Regions from separate parts of the Streptomyces sp. NPDC046909 genome, predicted to be linked through region 1. Evidence: riboswitches for the same ligand, from Rfam matches in the RefSeq annotation. Region 1 holds a riboswitch; each other region holds the start of a gene.
What was found. Region 1 has a riboswitch for thiamine pyrophosphate ahead of thiC (phosphomethylpyrimidine synthase ThiC). Riboswitches for the same ligand answer to the same signal wherever they lie in the genome.
Positions count from the first base shown of each region.

Region 2: it holds a riboswitch for thiamine pyrophosphate, as region 1 does, so the genes downstream of both, ABZ928_RS16565 (thiamine ABC transporter substrate-binding protein) here and thiC (phosphomethylpyrimidine synthase ThiC) in region 1, are expected to answer to the same signal.
Region 3: it holds a riboswitch for thiamine pyrophosphate, as region 1 does, so the genes downstream of both, thiO (glycine oxidase ThiO) here and thiC (phosphomethylpyrimidine synthase ThiC) in region 1, are expected to answer to the same signal.

Region 1 covers NZ_JBEYXC010000003.1:683,741-689,005, forward strand. Annotated here, with positions in the region: gene ABZ928_RS11925 (DUF5326 family protein) at 26-238, shown strand; gene ABZ928_RS11930 (IclR family transcriptional regulator C-terminal domain-containing protein) at 801-1,535, shown strand; gene ABZ928_RS11935 (SsgA family sporulation/cell division regulator) at 1,635-2,072, shown strand; gene ABZ928_RS11940 (YibE/F family protein) at 2,296-4,020, opposite strand; TPP riboswitch at 4,092-4,281, shown strand; gene thiC (phosphomethylpyrimidine synthase ThiC) at 4,274-5,265, shown strand, end outside.
Region 2 covers NZ_JBEYXC010000004.1:773,558-778,822, forward strand. Annotated here, with positions in the region: gene frr (ribosome recycling factor) at 1-217, shown strand, start outside; gene ABZ928_RS16545 (phosphatidate cytidylyltransferase) at 217-1,356, shown strand; gene ABZ928_RS16550 (SRPBCC family protein) at 1,496-1,945, shown strand; gene ABZ928_RS16555 (hypothetical protein) at 1,954-2,358, opposite strand; gene rlmN (23S rRNA (adenine(2503)-C(2))-methyltransferase RlmN) at 2,541-3,647, shown strand; TPP riboswitch at 3,671-3,778, shown strand; gene ABZ928_RS16565 (thiamine ABC transporter substrate-binding protein) at 3,775-4,842, shown strand; gene ABZ928_RS16570 (iron ABC transporter permease) at 4,890-5,265, shown strand, end outside.
Region 3 covers NZ_JBEYXC010000011.1:305,287-310,551, forward strand. Annotated here, with positions in the region: gene ABZ928_RS33630 (FAD-dependent oxidoreductase) at 1-1,000, opposite strand, end outside; gene ABZ928_RS33635 (hypothetical protein) at 1,090-1,470, opposite strand; TPP riboswitch at 1,523-1,634, shown strand; gene thiO (glycine oxidase ThiO) at 1,632-2,798, shown strand; gene thiS (sulfur carrier protein ThiS) at 2,795-2,995, shown strand; gene ABZ928_RS33650 (thiazole synthase) at 2,999-3,835, shown strand; gene pknB (Stk1 family PASTA domain-containing Ser/Thr kinase) at 3,954-5,265, shown strand, end outside.

The DNA of each region.
Region 1 (5,265 bases):
GGGCGGAGAGGTAAGGACGAGAGCAATGGGAGAGATCTTCGCGGGACTGCCCTGGTGGGTGAAGTGGATCGCGGTCCCGGTCATCGCCCTGGTCGTGTTCGGCGGGCTGATAGCCAGCGTCGTCGGCTTCGTCATCGGACTGCTCTTCAAGCTGCTGGTCTTCGTGGCCCTGGTCGGTGGACTGATCTACGTGGTGCGGAAGTTCATGTCGAGCTCCTCCTCGCGCAGCGACTGGTGAGGTGCCGCGCGGGACACCGGTGATCGGTAACACCGGTGATCGGTAACAGGAATCACCGGTTCCCTCGGGCGAGGGAAGTTTTCGGTACAGGCCGAGTGCGAGCGGTGGCGGACGGTTACAGTCCGGAATTCGACGCGGGGACGATCCCCCGTGAGCGGCGCACACCCCTCCCGTGTCCCCCCGCACGGGCGGCCCCCTCGCGCTTCGGGAGTGACCCTTGGCCACGGTTGACACCGCACCCGCAGAACGCCTCGCGGCCCCCGCCCCGGTCCGGGCCGCCGTCCCGTCACCGGAGCCCCGCCTCCGGCCGCCGGAGCAGCCCGCCTCCGGGAGCCGGCCCCGGCCGGGAGCACCCGCCGCACCGGGACGGGCCCCGACACCGACAGCACGACGGGCACCGACGCCCGTGCCCGCGCCAGGGCAGGCGCCGACACCCGCACCCGCCCCAGGACGGGCGCCGACACCCTCACCCGCACCCGCCCCAGGACGGGCCCCCGCACCGACATCGGCACCCGCTCCCACACCGGCCGCCTCCGCGGAGCCACCGCACTCCACGACCCTCATCGGCTCCGTCCAGCGCGCGATGCGCCTGCTGGAGTCCGTCGCCGAGCACGAACACGGCGCCCCCGCCAAGCAACTGGCCCGCGAGACCGGCCTCGCCCTGCCCACCGCCTACCACCTGCTGCGCACCCTGGTGCACGAGGGCTATCTGCGCCGGGACAAGGGCCTGTTCTTCCTCGGTGAGGCGGCCGAGCGGCTGAGCAGCAGCGGAGCGCAGCAGAAACGTCGCAGCACGATCGCCGGGACACTGGCCCAATGGCGCGACGCCCTCGGCGTGCCCGTGTACTACGCGATCTACCGCGACGGCGACGTCCAGGTCGTCTGCGTCTCCGACACCCCGGGCAACCCGGCGGTCGAGGAATGGGCCGACTTCCGCGAGACCGCCCACGCGCACGCCATCGGCCAGTGCCTGCTCTCCCAGCTGGACGAGGACGCCCGCCGCGACCACCTAGACCGCTACCCCGTGCAGGCCATCACCCCGTACACGGTGCGTGACCCTCACACCCTGCTGCGGCGCCTGGACCGGACGGGGCGCATGGAAGCGGTCTGCGAACGGCAGGAGTACGCGCTGGGCACGGTGTGCGCGGCGATCCCCATCACCGTGGGCACCACCGCCGCCACGATGGCCATCTCCCTGCCCGCCCACCAGGCCGACCGGCTGCCGGAGGCCACCCGTCAGCTGCAGAGCGAGGTCGGACGGCTGCTGGGGTCGCTCGCGATCTCTATCAGTATCTGAAAACTCACTCCTTGTGATCTCTCGTGTACTTTCAGCAAACTTCCACCACAGTCAAAGGGATCATTCCCGGCCAGTCGACGGCAGATGACGGGGTAGAAGATGGGCGAGTCCGTACAGGCAGAGGTCATGATGAGCTTTCTCGTCTCCGAGGAGCTCTCCTTCCGTATCCCCGTGGAGCTGCGCTACGAGACCGGTGATCCCTACGCCGTGCGGCTCACCTTCCACCTGCCCGGTGACGCGCCGGTGACCTGGGCGTTCGGTCGTGAGCTGCTGATCGACGGCGTGGGGCGGCCCTGCGGGGACGGCGATGTGCGGATCTCACCCGCCGAGGCCGACACTCTGGGCGAGGTTCTGATCCGTCTTCAGGTCGGCACCGACCAGGCGCTGTTCCGCTCCTCGACGGCGCCGCTCATCGCCTTCCTCGACCGCACCGACAAACTGGTGCCGCTGGGCCAGGAGGGCGCGCTCGCCGACTTCGACGCCCACCTCGACGAGGCGCTGGACCGGATCCTGGCGGAGGAACAGAGCGCGGGCTGAAGCGTTACGGCACCGAGGGGGGCGTAACGCTTCAGCGTGGGCGTGGGGGGCGTTGCAGGAACGCTTCTCCTGGGCGAGGGCCCGGGCGCCGCGAACGAGGGCGCCGGGCCTTGAGGCTTACGGCCTGAGGGCCGCCGTACGCCGTGCTGTGGCCGTACGCCGTGCTGTGGGCCTTACGCCCTGCTGTGGCCGTTCCGGTGGCCGTTCCTGTTGGCCGCAGGCGTCAGCGCTTGCGGCGGCGCCCCCGTCCGCCTCGTGCCGCGGCCGGCTGGCTGCCCGCCGACATGGACTGCACGCCGACCGGTGACGGCCGGTCACCCGCGGCCTGGGAGTCCGGACTTCCGGGCTTGTCGGCCGAGACCACCAGGGCCGCCAGCGCGGTCGTGACCGGCACGGACGCGACCAGGCCGATCGAGCCCACCAGCGTGCGCACGATCTCCTCGGCGACCAACTCGCTGTTGGCGACCGTGCCCACGCTGGACTGCGCGATCGAGAAGAGCAGCAGCAGCGGCAGCGCGGCGCCCGCGTAGGCGAGGACGAGCGTGTTGACGACGGACGCGATGTGGTCGCGGCCGATCCGGATGCCGGCGCGATACAGCCCCCGCCAGCCCATCGTCGGGTTGGCCTCGTGCAGCTCCCAGACCGCCGACGTCTGGGTGACCGTCACGTCGTCGAGGACACCGAGGGAGCCGATGATGACGCCGGCGAGCAGCAGACCGCTCATGTCGATCGACGGGTACAGGCCGTGGATCAGGCCGGTGTTGTCGTCGGTGTTGCCGGTGAGCGCGGCCCAGCCGATGAACAGTGAGCCGAGGACGCCGATCAGCAGCAGCGAGATCAGCGTGCCGAGGACGGCGACCGATGTTCTCGCCGACAGCCCATGGCACAGATACAGGGCGATCAGCATGATGGCGCTCGCCCCGACCACGGCCACGACCAGCGGATTCGAGCCCTGAAGGATCGCGGGCAGGATGAAGAAGTTGAGGATCAGGAAGCTGATGGCCAGCGCGACCAGCGCCATGACGCCCCGCAACCGCCCGACGACCACGACGGCGAGTGCGAAGATCCCGGCGAGCAGGGCCATGGGGAGCCTGCGGTTGACGTCGGTGACCGAGTACTGCAGGTCCTTCGGTGCGGAGGGCTCGTAGGCGACCACGACCTTCTCGCCCTCGTGCAACTGCCGGGACTGGTCCGGCTGCACGATCTCGGTGAACGTACGGCCCTTGTCCTTGCCGGTGTCGACGCGGATCGTCGCCTTCTTGCAGTCGCCGTCGGCCTGTTGCTGGGCGGAGGAGCCCTCGGCGGTGGAGGTGTCGCCGGTCGGGGTCTCGCCCGAGGCGTTCACCGACTTGCAGCTCACGCTCACGACCTTGGTGACCGTGGCCTGCTGGGTCTGCCGGTCGAAGCCGACGCCGGTGCGCTGATGGCCCGGCGCACCGCCGGGCCACAGCACGGCGAGCCCGACGATCACGGCGACGCCGAAGGGGATGAGGATCGCGGCGATGACCTTGCGCAGATGCTTGGAGACGGGGGCCGCCGGGCCGTGGCTGTGACTGTGGGAGTGACCGTGTCCACCGCCGCCGCTATCGCCCCTGCCGCCTGTGCCTCCACCGCCGCCGCCGGATTCTGACCCGTGTCCATGCCCGTGCCCGTGTTCCTGCCCGTGCCCGTGATCGTGACCATCACCGGCGTTGTGCCCATGGCCGTCACCAGAGCCGTGCCCCTGCTGGAACCGGCCGCCGGGCCCGGGCTCCTGCCCGAACCCACCACCGGCCCCGCCTCCGGCCTCACCACCGGCCCCGTACGCGGGCCATTCCCCGGAGTCGTAGGAGTCGTACCCGGACCCCTGGCCGCTGTCCGGTCTGGGGCCGTGGCCGGGCCCGTTTCCGGAGCCGGGCCTGCGCGGCGGCTCGGGCGGCGGGTACGGGGGCTGATGTCTCGTGGTCACCGACCGATCATCGCAAGAACGGCAGGGGCCCTCTGTTCACCGCGCCCGAATTGACGCTAGCGTGGGGGCACCTTTGTACACGCGGGAGCTCGGAGCACCGGGCTGAGAGGGCGCTGACCTCCGTCCCAGCGATGTTTCACGTGGAACGTCATCGGAAGCGAGTGACGTTCCCCACGAAACGTCGGCAGACGGAAACCGCTGCGTCGACCGCCGAACCTGTTACCGGGTAATGCCGGCGTAGGGAGTAGGTCTCATGACCATCAAGGACGCGCGCACGCCTGCCTCCAGCCAGGACGAACAGCCCATTGAGGGCGAAAAGTCCGCGGAGAGCGGGAAGTCCATCGGCTGGCACAAGGCGTACGTCGAGGGCTCGCGCCCCGATCTGCGGGTGCCGGTCCGCCAGGTGCACCTCACCAACGGGCAGTCGGTCACGCTGTACGACACATCGGGCCCGTACACCGATCCCTCGGTCGACACCGACGTCCGCCGGGGGCTGGCCCCGCTGCGGGAGAACTGGATCATCACCCGCGGTGACACCGAGGAGTACGCGGGCCGTCCCGTCCGTCCCGAGGACGACGGCATCAAGCACACCTCGCCGCGCGGCGGGAATCTGCGCAACCTCGACGCGGTTTTCCCGGGACGGCCCCGGCTGCCGCGTCGTGGCCGCACGGGGCAGGCGGTCACGCAACTCGCGTACGCGCGCCGGGGGGAGATCACGCCGGAGATGGAGTACGTGGCCATCCGGGAGAACGTCTCTCCCGAGGTCGTCCGGGAGGAGATCGCGGCCGGCCGCGCGGTGCTCCCGGCCAACGTCAACCACCCGGAGATCGAGCCGATGATCATCGGCAAGCGGTTCCTGGTGAAGGTCAACGCCAACATCGGCAACTCCGCGGTCACCTCCTCCATCGAGGAGGAGGTCGAGAAGATGACCTGGGCGACCCGCTGGGGAGCCGACACGGTCATGGACCTCTCCACCGGCCGCAACATCCACACCACCCGCGAGTGGGTGCTGCGCAACTCCCCCGTCCCCATCGGCACGGTGCCGCTCTACCAGGCCCTGGAGAAGGTCGACGGCAGGGCCGAGGAGCTGACCTGGGAGATCTACAAGGACACGGTCATCGAGCAGGCCGAGCAGGGCGTGGACTACATGACGGTCCACGCGGGCGTGCGTCTGCCGTACGTCCCGCTGACGGCGAACCGCAAGACGGGGATCGTCTCGCGCGGCGGCTCGATCATGGCGGCGTG
Region 2 (5,265 bases), on a different contig from region 1:
CAAGGTCGCCAAGGGCAAGGCCGAGGACTCGCGCGTGTCCATCCGCTCGGTCCGCCGCAAGGCCAAGGACGCGATCGACAAGCTCGTCAAGGACGGCGAGGTCGGCGAGGACGAGGGCCGCCGTGCGGAGAAGGAGCTCGACGACGCGACGCACAAGTACGTCGCTCAGGTGGACGAGCTCCTGAAGCACAAGGAAGCGGAGCTGCTCGAGGTCTGATGAACGACTCTTCCTGGGGGGCGCCGCCACAAGCCGGGTACTGGGGGCCGTCCGACCAGGGGCCTGTCCAGGGGGCTGCCCCGGCGGGTCCCGCGTACGATGCGCCTGAGGCGCAGCACACTCGCCCCATGCCCATCGTGCCCGACGGACCCGCCTACGGCGGAGACCAGGACGACGACCGGGGGGCCGCTCGGCTGAGCGGCCCCTTGTTCCGAGACGAGACGTTCCGCACCGAGTCACCGTCGGCGCAGCCCCGTGCGGCGGCGCCGCAGAATCCGGAGCCCATGCCCGACTCCCCGCAGCCGGCGCCCGCGCCGCAGAAGAAGAGCGCGGGGCGTGACCTGGGTGCGGCCATAGGCGTCGGAGTCGGGCTCGGCGTGGTGATCGTCGCGTCGCTGTTCGTCGTCAAGGCCGTGTTCGTCGGTGTCGTGGCGGTCGCGGTCGTCGTCGGTCTGTGGGAGCTGACCTCCCGCCTGGAGGAGCGCAAGGGCATCAGGGCGCCCCTCGTTCCGCTGGCGGTCGGCGGTGCGGCCATGGTCGTCGCCGGATACGTCCGGGGCGCCGAGGGCGCCTGGGTGGCGATGGCGCTCACCGCGCTGGCCGTCCTGGTCTGGCGGATGACGGAACCGCCGGAGGGCTACCTCAAGGACGTCACCGCGGGCGTCTTCGCGGCCTTCTACGTCCCGTTCCTGGCCACGTTCGTCGCGATGATGCTCACCGCCGACGACGGCGCGTTCCGCGTCATGACGTTCCTGGTCCTCACGGTCGTCAGCGACACCGGGGCGTACGCCATCGGCTGGCGCTTCGGCAAGCACAAGCTCGCTCCGCGCATCAGCCCCGGCAAGACCCGTGAGGGCCTGCTGGGCGCGGTGTCGTTCGCGATGGTGGCGGGCGCGCTGTGCATGCAGTTCCTGATCGACGAGGGCACCTGGTGGCAGGGCCTGCTCCTGGGCCTCGCGGTCGCGGCCAGTGCGACGCTGGGTGACCTCGGCGAGTCGATGATCAAGCGGGACCTCGGCATCAAGGACATGGGCACGCTGCTGCCGGGGCACGGCGGCATCATGGACCGGCTGGACTCCCTGCTGCCGACGGCGCCGGTGGTCTGGCTGCTGCTGGTGCTGTTCGTCGGCTCCGGCTGATCGTTTCCGTACGACTGGTCGTCTCCGTACATGGGTGGAGCCCCCGCTTCGGCGGGGGCTCCTCCTGTTCTACGGGCTTCCGCGGTGGGACGATTCCCGTGTAAGCCCTCGAAAGGGATCGCCCTGGAAGGAGGGCGTCATGTCCACCATCCGTGAAGTGATCGACGTCGACCGCAGTCCCGAGGACGTCTACGCGTACATCACCGACCCCTCCCACCTGCCGGAATGGCAGCTGAGCGCCGTCAAGGCGGAACCGCTCGACGAAGGGCCGATGCACGCCGGATCCCGGGTCCGGGTCATCCGGCGGATCGGGAACCGCGAGATCCCGATGACCGTCCAGTTCGACGAGCTCGACCCTCCGCACAGCTGGGATCTGCACGGGATCGAAGGGCCCGTACGGCCCCGTACCCACGGTGAGATCGAGTCGCTCGACGACGGGCGCCGGTCCCGCGTGACCATAGAGATCGACTTCGAGGGGCACGGCCTCGGCAGGGCCCTGGTCCCCCTCGTCGTCCGCCCGCAGGTCCGCAAGGAGCTGCCCCGGGACGAGCGGCTGCTCAAGGAGCGCCTGGAAGGCACCGCGACCTAGGACGTGACCTAGGACGTGCAGACGTCCTTCAGCTCATCGGCGGCGGCGTCGATCCGGCTGCTGTCCGGGTCGGTGTCGCCGTCCAGGACGGCCTTGTTGTAGTCGTCGATGGCCTTGGCCAGGTCGTCGACGGCCTTGTCCACCTTGCCGTCGTCCGTGGTGTCGTCGATCTTGTCGAGGTTCTCCTCGATGGTGACGATGGACTCGTCGGTCTTCGAGGGATCCTTCGCCGCGTCCCAGCCCGCCTCGTGGATGGCCTTCAGACTGTCGGCGATCGTGTCGGCGTTGGTGAGGCAGTCGAGCGCGTTGTCGGTGTCCTCGCAGCCGGTCAGCAGCCCGGCGGTCAGGGTGACGGCGGCGACGGTGGTGGCGACGGCGGCGATACGGCGTCGGCGGCGGCGGTTGACGGCCATGGAACGGTCCCCTCCTGGAAGGCACAGAGCGCTGATGCGAGCTGTGCCGACCACGATTCCGCCCACACGGCCCCCCTCACGAGGCAGCGGCCACCCGTATCCGGGGTGGAGCCGGCTACACCGTGGTGACGCTCTGTGCGGACAACAGGACACACCATTCGATCTGCGACACTGGTACGACCATGCCGAAGCCCGGAGAACTCACTTTCGTCGCCCCGCGCGGAGCCAAGAAGCCGCCGCGGCACCTTGCCGATCTCACTCCTGCCGAGCGCAAGGACGCCGTGGCCGAGATCGGTGAGAAGCCGTTTCGTGCCAAGCAGCTCTCGCAGCACTACTTCGCGCGGTACGCGCACGATCCGGAGCAGTGGACCGACATCCCCGCTGCGGCTCGGCCGAAGTTGCAGGAGGCGCTGCTTCCTGAGCTGATGACTGTCGTGCGGCATCTGTCGACCGATCAGGGGACCACGCGCAAGACGCTGTGGCGGCTGTTCGACGGGACGCTCGTCGAGTCGGTGCTCATGCGGTACCCGGACCGGGTGACCATGTGCATCAGCTCGCAGGCCGGGTGCGGGATGAACTGTCCGTTCTGCGCGACCGGGCAGGCGGGGCTGGACCGGAATCTGTCCAGTGCTGAGATCGTCCATCAGATCGTCGATGGGATGCGGGCGCTCAGGGACGGAGAAGTGCCTGGTGGGCCCGCGCGGCTCTCCAACATCGTCTTCATGGGGATGGGCGAGCCGCTCGCCAACTACAAGCGGGTTGTGACCGCTGTCCGTGCGCTCACCGATCCCGCACCCGACGGGCTCGGGCTGTCGCAGCGGGGCATCACCGTTTCGACGGTCGGGCTCGTGCCGGCCATTCATCGGTTCGCCGACGAAGGGTTCAAGTGCCGGCTCGCGATCTCGCTGCACGCTCCCGACGACGAGCTGCGCGACACCCTCGTCCCCGTGAACACGCGGTGGAAGGTGCGCGAGGTGCTCGAGGCCGGGTTCGAGTACGTGGAGAAGTCCGGGCGGCGGCTTTCGATCGAGTACGCGCTCATTCGCGACATCAATGATCAGGCCTGGCGCGGTGACCGGCTCGGGCGGCTGCTCAAGGGCAAGCCCGTGCACGTCAATCTCATTCCGCTCAACCCGACTCCGGGCTCCAAGTGGACCGCCTCGCGACCCGAGGACGAGAAGGCGTTCGTCGAGGCGATCGCCGCGCACGGGGTGCCCGTCACCGTCCGGGACACCCGTGGGCAGGAGATCGACGGGGCCTGCGGTCAGCTTGCCGCGAGTGAGCGGTAGTCTGACCGGCGTAAGAACATCTTCATATCCGACAGGGGAGCGCCACAGCGCTGAGAGTGCGGCAATCGGGCCGCAGACCCTCTGAACCTCGCCCAGGTCATTCTGGGTAGGAAGTTCGGTCATCACCGTGAACACCAAGAAGTACTGTGCCGTCGTCGTGGGCCTCGGCCTGCTCGCGCTGTCCGCGTGCGGGTCCTCCGACGAGGGTGCCAAGAGCGAGTCCAAGACCGTCACCCTCGTCAGCCATGACTCGTGGGCCGTCTCCAAGGGCGTCCTCGCCGCCTTCGAGAAGGAGTCCGGCTACAAGGTCAAGGTCCTGGAGGACGGCGACGCCGGGCAGGCCGTCAACAAGGCGATCCTGACCAAGGACAACCCGCAGGGCGACGTCTTCTTCGGCGTCGACAACACCCTGCTCTCCCGGGCCCTCGACAACGGGCTCTTCCAGCCGTACGAGGCGAAGGGCGCCGGCACGATCAAGGCCGGCTTCCGGGTCGACGGGGACAAGGTCACGCCCATCGACACCGGCGACATCTGCCTCAACTACGACAAGGCCTGGTTCAGCCAACACAAGGTCCAGCCGCCTACGTCGTACGACGATCTCGTCAAGCCCGCCTACAAGAACCTCCTCGTCACCGAGAACGCCGCCACCTCCTCGCCGGGGCTCGGGTTCCTGCTCGGGACCGCCGCCAAGTACGGCGACGACGGGTGGGAGGCGTACTGGAGCAAGCTCAAGGCCAACGGCGTCAAGGTCGTCGACGGCTGGGAGCAGGCCTACAACGAGGAGTTCTCCGGGTCCGCCGGGGGGAAGAAGGCGAAGGCCGACCGGCCGCTCGTCGTCTCCTACGCCTCCTCGCCGCCCGCCGAGGTCATCTACGCCGACCCGAAGCCGTCGACCGCGCCGACCGGTGTCGTCGAGGGGACCTGCTTCCGGCAGGTCGAGTACGCGGGGCTGCTGAGCAACGCGAAGAACAGCGAGGGCGGCAAGGCGCTCATCGACTTCCTCCTGACCAAGAAGTTCCAGGAGGACATGCCGCTCAACATGTTCGTCTACCCGGTGGTCGAGGGCGCGGCCGTGCCCGCCGAGTTCACGCAGTACGGCCCCGCCGCCGAGGACCCCGAGACCATGGACCCGGCGAAGATCGCCGACAACCGTGACGACTGGGTCAAGTCGTGGACCTCGCTCGTACTGAAGTAACCCCGCGTTTCAGGCGCTTCAAGGGGAACGCGGCGCGGCTCGGGCTCATGGCCCTGCCCGTCGCGTTCTTCGGGGTCTTCTTCGCCTGGCCCGTCGCCGCGATCGTCGCGCGCGGGCTCAAGGTCGACGGGGCCTGGCAGTTCGGGCGGATCGCGGACGTGCTCGGGCAGTCCGACATCCGGCACGTCCTGTGGTTCACCACCTGGCAGGCGCTCGCCTCCACCGCGCTCACCCTGCTGATCGCGCTGCCCGGCGCCTACGTGTTCGCGCGCTTCGAGTTCCCGGGCAAACAGGTGCTGCGGGCGGTCGTGACCGTGCCGTTCGTGCTGCCGACGGTCGTCGTCGGTACGGCGTTCCTGGCGCTGGTCGGGCGCGGGGGACTGCTCGACGAGCTGTGGGGCGTACGCCTGGACACGACCGTGT
Region 3 (5,265 bases), on a different contig from region 1:
CCGGTCCGGAGGGGTCGCCGCGCCACAGGACCGTGTCGGCGGTCGTGTGGTGCCCGGCGTACTGGACGAAGCGGCCGAACTGCTCGGACCAGAAGTACGGCACCGGGTCGTAGACCGCGGGCGTCTCGCCGATGATGTTGGCGGCCACCGTGCGCGGGCCCTGAAGGGCGTTGTCCCAGTGGTGGACCAGGAGCCGCTCGCCGTACCTTCCCGAAGGGAAGGACGCGCAGTCGCCGACCGCGTAGACGTCCGGCACGGAGGTGCGCAGCCGGTCGTCGGCGACGACCTCACGGTGCGCGCCGAGTTCGATGCCCGAGCCGGCCAGCCAGGCCGTGGCGGGACGGGCCCCGATGCCGACCACGACGGCGTCGGCGGACAGCCGGGTGCCGTCGTCGAGGACGACCGAACCGGGCTCGATGTGCTCCACGCGCGCGTGGGTGCGCAACACCGCGCCCGCGTCGGCGTACCAGGACGTCATCGGCGCGGCCACCTCCGCGGGCAGCGCGCCCGCGAGCGGCCGGTCGGCGGCCTCCACGACCGTCACCGCGCAGCCCGCCTCGCGCGCGGCGGTGGCGAACTCGGCGCCGATCCAGCCCGCGCCGACGACCACGATGTCGTGCTGCCGGGCGAGCACGGGCCGCAGCCGCTCGGCGTCGTCGAGGGTGCGCAGCAGATGGACGCCCGGGACGCCCTCGGCGCCGGCCAGCCGGATCGGTTCGGCACCGGTGGCGAGGACCAGGACGTCGTACGGGACGGGCCCGTCCACCGTGTCCAGCCGATGGTCGCCGGGGTGGACGCCGAGCACCTCGCGGCCCAGTTCCAGGTCGATGCCGAGCGCCTCGAAGTCGACGTCGAAGGCGGAGCCCTCGGCCTTGCCGAGCAGTACGGCCTTGGACAGCGGCGGCCGGTCGTACGGCTGATGCGGCTCGGCGCCGAGCAGTGTCACGGTGCCGGTGAAGCCCTGTTCGCGCAGCGCGACCGCGGTCTGTACGCCGGCCATGCCCGCGCCGACCACGACCACCCGCTGCTGCGCCTGCGTGTCCGTCTCCTCGCTCACCGGATCACCATAGACAACTGACAAATTGTCAGTCAGGACTCGTGCGGGGTGACCTGCTCCACACCGTCAGCGCTCACCGCGATCTGCTCCACGACGCTCGTCCCGCGTCCCGCCTGCGACTCCCACTCCCAGGTCTCCTCAAGGCGCACCCGCCCGTCGGCGAGCTCCACGACCGTGGACACACAGTGCCCGGAGGAGGTCGTCCCGTCGTGCTTGAGCTGGACGTACCGGAAGTCGAGCCGGTCCCCGTCCCGGGTACCCACGAGATGCCCGCGTACGACGTCCCCGCCCGCGTACTCGGCCCAGATCCCGCCGTCCTTCTCGTGGTACGTGAACCGGGTGCGGGTACCCACCTGACCTGGGGCCTGGTCGGCGACCGGGGCGAGGACGAGACCGTCGAGCGAGCGTGCCACCGAGAGAGGCTCCCTTACTGAGACATACGGCGTCGGGCTAGGGTGGCCAACGTAGAGCACTCGCGGGAGCCCGGACGCACCGGGCTGAGAGGGAGGCTGGCGGCCTCCGACCGTACGAACCTGATCCGGGTCATGCCGGCGAAGGGAGGGGCTGGACGCCCATGTCCTCACGTACGTCAGACGTCCTCATTGTCGGGGGCGGAATCATCGGCCTCGTCACGGCCTGGCGGGCCGCGCAGCGCGGTTTCGCCACGGCCGTCGTCGATCCCGAACCGGGTGGCGGGGCCGCCCAGGTGGCCGCCGGGATGCTGGCCGCCGTCACGGAACTGCACTACGGCGAGCAGACCCTGCTGGGTCTGAACCTCGCCTCGGCGCGCCGCTATCCGGAGTTCGCGGCCGAGCTCACCGAACTGACCGGCCAGGACCTCGGCTACCGCCGCTGCGGCACCCTCGCCGTCGCGCTCGACGCCGACGACCGCGCCCATCTGCGCGAACTGCACGCCCTCCAGCGGGAGTCGGGCCTGGAGTCGGAGTGGCTGTCCGGCCGGGACTGCCGGCGTCTGGAGCCGATGCTCGCGCCGGGGGTGCGCGGCGGGCTGCGGGTGGACGGCGACCACCAGATCGACCCCCGGCGGCTGGTCAAGGCGCTGCTGGCCGCGTGCGAGCACGCGGGCGTGGTCTTCCACCGCCTCTGGGCCGAGCGCCTGAACGTCGTCGGGGACCGCGCCGTCGGCATCACGGCGACCGACGGCACCCGGCTGGGCGCGGGCCAGGTCGTCCTCGCCGGCGGCAGCCTCAGCGGGCGCCTCGCCGGGGTCCCCGACGACGTACTGCCGCCCGTGCGGCCCGTGAAGGGGCAGGTGCTGCGGCTGACCGTGCCGCAGCGGTACGCGCCGTTCCTGAACCGGACCGTGCGAGCCGTGGTCCGTGGCAGCCACGTCTATCTGGTGCCACGCGAGAACGGCGAGCTGGTGATCGGCGCGACCAGCGAGGAACTGGGCTGGGACACCACGGTCACCGCGGGCGGGGTGTACGAGCTGCTGCGCGACGCCCACGAGCTGGTGCCGGGGATCACGGAACTGCCGCTCACGGAGACCCGCGCGGGACTGCGCCCCGGGTCGCCGGACAACGCGCCGCTGCTCGGCCCGACCGAACTGCCGGGCCTGCTGCTGGCCACCGGCCACTACCGCAACGGCGTGCTGCTCACGCCGGTCACCGGCGACGCGATGGCCGACGTACTGACCACCGGTGAACTGCCGGACGAGGTCCGCCCGTTCACGCCCGCGCGGTTCGCCCGCCCCAAGAGCCTCACGGAGCAGCCCGCATGAACATCTCCGTCAACGGAGAGCCGCGCGAGTTCGCTCCCGGCACGGCTCTCGACCTCGTCGTGCGCGCCCTCACCCCGGCCCCCTCCGGAGTCGCCGCCGCCCTCAACGAAACCGTCGTCCCGCGCGGACAGTGGTCGTCGACGCCCCTCTCCGAGGGGGACCGCGTCGAGGTCCTGACCGCCGTCCAAGGAGGCTGACCCATGGCCGACGATCCCTTCCTCCTCGGCGGTACGGCCTTCTCGTCCCGTCTGATCATGGGCACCGGCGGGGCGCCCAGCCCGGAGGTGCTGGAGCGGGCGCTGGTCGCGTCCGGCACCGAGCTGACGACGGTCGCGATGCGGCGCGTGGACCCGAGCGTGCACGGTTCCGTCCTGTCGGTGCTGACCAGGCTGGGCATCCAGGTGCTGCCGAACACGGCGGGCTGTTTCACCGCCGGGGAGGCCGTCCTGACCGCCCGTCTCGCGCGCGAGGCCCTCGGCACCGACCTGGTCAAGCTGGAGGTCATCGCCGACGAGCGCACCCTGCTGCCGGACCCCATCGAGCTCCTGGACGCCGCCGAGACCCTGGTCGACGACGGTTTCACGGTGCTGCCGTACACCAACGACGACCCGGTCCTCGCCCGCAAGCTGGAGGACGCGGGCTGTGCGGCGATCATGCCGCTGGGCTCCCCCATCGGCTCCGGGCTCGGTATCCGCAACCCGCACAACTTCCAGCTGATCGTCGACCACGCGTGCGTGCCGGTGATCCTGGACGCGGGGGCCGGTACGGCGTCGGACGCGGCGCTCGCGATGGAACTGGGGTGCGCGGGTGTGATGCTCGCCTCGGCGGTGACCCGGGCGCAGGAGCCGGAGCTGATGGCGCACGCGATGCGGCACGCGGTGGAGGCGGGCCGGCTGGCGTACCGGGCGGGGCGGATCCCCAAGCGGCACTTCGCCGAAGCCTCCTCCCCCACCACGGGGTTGGCACGGCTGGACCCGGAACGCCCGGCGTTCCGACCCGGCTCACCCGACTCGTCCGACTCGCCCGTCTCGCCCTGAACGCACGTTCGAGACAGGCCGAAAGTCGTTGCGACGTCCGTCACAGGACGGCTTCAGTCCCGCCCCGATCTCGCCCGAACCCCCGGCCCTGTCAGTCACGGCTCGTACACTCACCTGCGTGGATACGACCCTTCAGGACCCTCTGGTCGGGCAGGTGCTCGACGGCCGCTATCGCGTGGACGCGCGGATCGCGGTCGGCGGGATGGCCACGGTCTACCGGGCCGTGGACACCCGCCTCGACCGTGTGCTCGCGCTGAAGGTGATGCACCCGGGCCTCGCCGCCGACGGCACCTTCGTCGACCGGTTCATCCGCGAGGCCAAGTCCGTCGCCCGGCTCGCCCACCCCAATGTGGTGCAGGTCTTCGACCAGGGCACCGACGGGTCGTACGTCTATCTCGCCATGGAGTACGTGGCGGGCTGCACCCTGCGGGACGTGCTGCGCGACCGGGGCGCGCTGCAACCGCGGGCCGCGCTCGACATCCTGGAGCCGGTCCTGGCCGCGCTCGGCGCCGCGCACCGCGCGGGGTTCGTGCACCGGGACATGAAGCCGGAGAACGTCCTGATAGGGGACGACGGCCGGGTCAAGGTCGCCGACTTCGGGCTGGTCCGGTCCGTCGACACCGTCACCAACACCAGCGGCGCCGTGCTCGGCACCGTCTCCTATCTCGCCCCCGAGCAGATCGAGCAGCCGGGCGCCGCCGACGCCCGCGTCGACGTGTACGCGTGCGGTGTGGTGCTGTACGAGATGCTGACCGGCGAGAAGCCGCACGACGGGGACTCCCCCGCGATCGTGCTCTACAAGCACCTCCACGAGGACGTGCCGCCGCCGTCGGCGATCGTGCCGGGGCTGCCGTTCGAGCTCGACGAGCTGGTCGCCTCCGCGACCGCCCGCACCCCGGACGTCCGCCCGCACGACGCGGTGGCGCTGCTCGCGCAGGCCCGCGAGGCGCGCGCCGCGCTCGGCGCCGACCAGCTGGACATGGTCCCGCCGCAGGCGCTGACCACCGAGCACAACAACACGGAGGACCGGACGAGCGTGATCCCGCGCTCGCTGACGGTGCCCCGCCCGCTGCCGGTCAACGAGCCCGACGGCGAGCCCGCGCTCAACCGCACGAGCCGGTTCGAGACCCCGCCGCCCCCGCCGCCCCGGCGCCGCCGCTCGGGGCCCCCGCGCGGGCCGCTCGCGATCGTCGTCGCCCTGCTGCTGATCCTCGGGGTCGGCGCCGGCGTCTGGTACATCAACTCCGGCCAGTTCACCAAGGTCCCGGCGCTCGTGACGAAGACCGAGAAGCAGGCCCGGCAGGATCTGGAGGCGGCCGGTCTCGAGGTCGGCACGGTCAAGCGGGAGTACAGCGACACCTACAAGCGCGGCCAGGTCATCAGCTCGGACCCGGCCGTCGGCACCCGGATCCGCAGCCACGACTCGGTGA